DNA from 2 places in the Massilia sp. AB1 genome. Region 1 is predicted to be linked to the other one. Evidence: predicted binding sites of a transcription regulator. Region 1 holds the regulator's gene; the other holds the start of a gene.
What was found. The regulator NrdR, encoded in region 1, represses ribonucleotide reductase genes. The targets are predictions, from matches to a motif close to CACNANATNTNGTG.
Positions count from the first base shown of each region.

Region 2: the regulator NrdR is predicted to act here: its motif matches at 796-809, upstream of J8847_RS07930 (ribonucleoside-diphosphate reductase subunit alpha).

Region 1 is NZ_JAGKSG010000045.1:17,582-19,980, reverse strand. It holds gene glyA (serine hydroxymethyltransferase) at 33-1,280, shown strand; gene nrdR (transcriptional regulator NrdR) at 1,332-1,790, shown strand; gene pilV (type IV pilus modification protein PilV) at 1,928-2,399, shown strand, end outside.
Region 2 is NZ_JAGKSG010000009.1:95,543-97,941, forward strand. It holds gene J8847_RS07925 (sigma-54 dependent transcriptional regulator) at 1-470, shown strand, start outside; gene J8847_RS07930 (ribonucleoside-diphosphate reductase subunit alpha) at 1,022-2,399, shown strand, end outside.

The sequences.
Region 1 (2,399 bases):
GTTGCCTGGTTTACTATCGATTGGAGTTTTACATGTTTGCAAAAGACCATACGCTCGCCAACATCGACCCGGAACTGTGGGATGCCATCCAGAAGGAAAACGTTCGCCAGCAGGACCACATCGAACTGATCGCGTCCGAAAACTATACCTCGCCGGCCGTGATGCAGGCGCAGGGTTCGCAGCTGACCAACAAGTACGCCGAAGGCTACCCGGGCAAGCGCTACTACGGCGGTTGCGAATACGTCGACGTCGTCGAGCAGCTGGCCATCGACCGCCTGAAGCAGATCTTCGGCGCCGAAGCCGCCAACGTGCAGCCGAACTCCGGCTCGCAGGCCAACCAGGGCGTGTTCTTCGCCATGCTCAAGCCGGGCGACACCATCATGGGCATGTCGCTGGCCGAAGGCGGCCACCTGACCCACGGCATGGCCCTGAACATGTCGGGCAAGTGGTTCAACGTCATCTCCTACGGCCTGACCGCGGAAGAAGACATCGACTACGAACAAATGGAACGCCTGGCGCGCGAGCACAAGCCGAAGATGATCATCGCGGGCGCCTCGGCGTTCTCGCTGCGCATCGACTTCGAGCGCTTCGCCAAGATCGCCAAGGAAATCGGCGCCTACTTCATGGTCGACATGGCCCACTACGCAGGCCTGATCGCCGCCGGCGAATACCCGAACCCGGTGCCCTACGCCGACTTCGTCACCTCGACCACCCACAAGTCGCTGCGCGGCCCGCGCGGCGGCATCATCCTGATGAAGGCCGAGCACGAGAAGGCCATCAACTCGGCGATCTTCCCGGGCATCCAGGGCGGTCCGCTGATGCACGTCATCGCCGGCAAGGCCGTGGCCTTCAAGGAAGCCCAGTCGCCTGAGTTCAAGGAATACCAGAAGCAGGTGGTCAAGAACGCCAAGGCGCTGGCCGACACCCTGACCGCACGCGGCCTGCGTATCGTCTCGGGCACCACCCAGTCGCACGTGATGCTGGTGGACCTGCGCGCCAAGGGCCTGACCGGCAAGGAAGCGGAAGCCATCCTGGGCCAGGCACACATGACCTGCAACAAGAACGGCATCCCGAACGACCCGCAGAAGCCTTTCGTCACCTCCGGCATCCGCCTGGGCAGCCCGGCCTTCACCACCCGCGGCTTCAAGGAAGAAGATGCGGTCAAGGTGGGCAACCTGATCGCCGACGTGCTGGACAACCCGCACGACGCCGCGACCATCGAGCGCGTCAAGGCCGAAGTCAAGCAGCTGACCGACAAGTACCCGGTCTACGCGGCCTGATAGCCCGACCAGGAGCCGGCCCCGCCGGCTCCGCCAAGTGAGCCCAGCGCCATGAAATGTCCCTTCTGCCAGCATGAAGACACCCAGGTCCTCGATACCCGCGTATCGGAGGAGGGAGATTCCATCCGGCGCCGGCGCCGCTGCACCAGGTGCGACAAGCGTTTCACGACCTACGAACGGATCGAGCTGTCGATGCCGATCATCGTCAAGAAGAACGGCAGCCGTACGGAATTCGAGTCCGGCAAGCTGCGCGGCAGCCTGATGCTGGCGCTGCGCAAGCGCCCGGTGGCGGCCGAGGCCATCGATACCGCGGTCGCCACGATCGAGGAAAAGCTGCTCACCAGCGGCCGGCGCGAAGTCGATACCGGCTACGTGGGCGAACTGGTGATGCAGGAGCTCAAGCGCCTGGACAAGATCGCCTACATCCGCTTCGCCTCCGTCTACAAGAACTTCGAAGACCTGGACGAGTTCCAGGAAGCGCTGGCCGAAGTCGGCCACCCGCGCAAATAAGCTCCGTCGTTTAGTTCCCCAAACCCTGCCGTTCGTGCTTAGGCCAGCTCATGGCCGGCCGGCGTGCGCCTGTTACCTTGTGAACTCCATTGCATCGCGCCGCCGCACAGGCGGCATCGTGACGGGGAGGGGCTGGCATGCGGGTGCATCGACATGGCGGATTCACGCTCACACGGGGCTTTACGCTCATTGAAGTGCTGGTGGCGCTGTTCGTGCTCGCCGTCGGCGTGGTGGGCGCCGGTGCGGCCCAGCTGGCCGCCCAGCGCACGCGCCATCAATCGGCGCTGATGTCCGAGGCCGCGCAACAGGCGGCGTCGCTGGGCGCGCGCATGCGCGCCAACGCGGCCGCCGCCGGCCTGCCCGATTCATCCAATCCTTATCTTTCGCTCGACTACGACGCCGCCGATGGGAATCCGGGCGCGGCGCCGGCCTCCTGCTACGGCGCCAGCGCGTGCGACCCGCTGCAGCTGGCCGCGTTCGACCTGCACGAGGCGAAACAGGGCGTGTACGCAGCCTTCCCCGGCGGCCGCATCGCCGTGTGCCGCGATGCCGCACCGTGGGACGCCGGCACGCGCCGCTATCGCTGGGCATGCACGGCGGGAGCCGGGG
Region 2 (2,399 bases), on a different contig from region 1:
GACCGGGCAAGGCTGCGCTCGGACCGGGCGTGCTTGAGGCGCTGCGCGCCTATTCCTTCCCGGGGAACGTGCGCGAGCTGGAGAACGTGCTGGAGCGGGCGCTGGCCTTTGCCAATGACGGCGTGATCGAAGTCGGCGACTTGTCGCTGAAGGCGGCGCGGCCCGGCGAGCCGGGTGTGCGCGAGCCGGTGGCGCCGCCCGTGATCCCTGCTTTGCCGGTGACGCCCGAGCCGGCGCCGGCTGTGCCGGCCGCGGCCACAGTTCCGGCGCCAGGACCGGTGAGCCTGGGACCGGCGGAGCTGCCGAGCAACCTGCCGGCCTACCTGGAGCAGGTCGAGCGCGAGGTCATCCAGCGCGCCCTGCAGCAGACCCAGTTCAACCGCACCCAGGCGGCCAGCCTGCTGGGCATCAGCGTGCGCCAGCTGCGCTATTCGATGCAAAAACTGGAGATCAGCGCGCCGGAAGATTGAATGCAGCAAGCATGACCGCTGTACATACGGAGGCCTCACCGGGCCGCACCCCTATATCTAGTGGCTGGGGTCCGCTGACCCCTTCATTATCTTGAAATTAATCTGGTGCAAAATGCACTTCTGCAGTGCAACAACGACCTATTCTGATTACCGCTTAGGCAGCCGAAAACACTGATGTTAGTGCTCGCTCACCGCGCGCTCCGCATCTTTCGGATGACTGCAAAAGTCAAGACTCCGCACCACGATTCCTCTCAAAAATTGAGAATTTATTTACTTGCCTGTATCGCAAACGAGGTACTACAATTAGTCTCATCTCAAGGCCGGACACTAGATCTAGTGGTAGTAGACAACAAGCAACTAGGTCCTCCGGCAGTCGGCAAGCTCAGCTTCCGGCACGAATCATTGACGTAACCTTTACCCTGCATATCTGGTTTGCCAGCTTAGGCCACCGGCTGGCGGGGTATCGTTTTGCTTTTAATTTTGTCAACGGACCGCACGACGGTCTGAAGCGATAACAAATCGGCGGCAACGGCTGCCATCCTGGAGGCTCAATGCAAACAGCACAAGACATCTCGATCAACCCGCACGTCACCCCAGGAACGACGTCGAACGGCGCCACGCCGGCCGACGTCGTCGCGCGCGGTGATTACCGTGTCATCCGCCGCAATGGCGCCGTGGTCGCGTTCGAGCCGAACAAGATCTCGGTCGCGATGACCAAGGCCTTCCTCGCCGTCGCCGGCGGGCAGGGCGCCGTCTCGGCCCGCATCCGCGAGCTGGTGGAACAGCTGACCAACAACGTCGTGGCCGCGCTGGTGCGCCGCCAGCCGAATGGCGGCACCTTCCACATCGAAGACGTGCAGGACCAGGTCGAGCTGTCGCTGATGCGTTCGGGCGAACACGATGTCGCCCGCGAATACGTGCTGTACCGCGCCAAGCGCATGGAAGAGCGCCGCGCCGCCAAGGAAGCCGCCGGCGGTGCCGCCGTCGTGGCTCCGCAGATCCACGTGGTCGACGGCGGCGAGCGCCGTCCGCTGGACCTGAACGCCGTCTCGAGCCTGATCAACGCCGCCTGCGCCGGCTTGGAAAAGCACGTCGACGCCGACGCGATTCTGGCCGAGACCATGAAGAACCTGTACGACGGCGTGCCGGTCGAAGAGCTGCACAAGTCCGCCATCCTGGCCGCCCGCGCGCTGATGGAAAAGGACCCGGCCTACAGCCAGGTGACCGCCCGTATCCTGCTGCACACCATCCGCAAGGAAGTCTTCGGCAAGGAAGTCGCGCAAGCCGCCGCCGCCGCCGAGTACATCACCTACTTCCCGAAGTACATCGCCAAGGGCATCGAGAACGAGCTGCTGGACGAAGAGCTGGGCAAGTACGACCTGGAGCGCCTGGCCAAGGCCCTGGTCGCCGACCGTGACCTGCAGTTCGGCTACATCGGCCTGCAGACCCTGTACGACCGCTACTTCCTGCACGTGCGCGACGTGCGCATCGAAATGCCGCAGGCCTTCTACATGCGCGTCGCGATGGGCCTGGCCCTGCGCGAAGCCGACCGCGAAGCCCGCGCCATCGAGTTCTACAACCTGCTGTCGTCGTTCGACTTCATGAGCTCGACCCCGACCCTGTTCAACTCGGGCACCCGCCGCTCGCAGCTGTCGTCCTGCTACCTGACCACCGTCGGCGACGACCTCGAAGGCATCTACGACGCGATCAAGGAAAACGCGCTGCTGTCGAAGTTCGCCGGCGGCCTGGGCAACGACTGGACTCCGGTCCGCGCGCTGGGTTCGCGCATCAAGGGCACCAACGGCCGTTCGCAGGGCGTGGTCCCGTTCCTGAAGGTCGTCAACGACACCGCTGTCGCGGTCAACCAGGGCGGCAAGCGCAAGGGCGCGGTCTGCGCCTACCTGGAAACCTGGCACCTGGACATCGAAG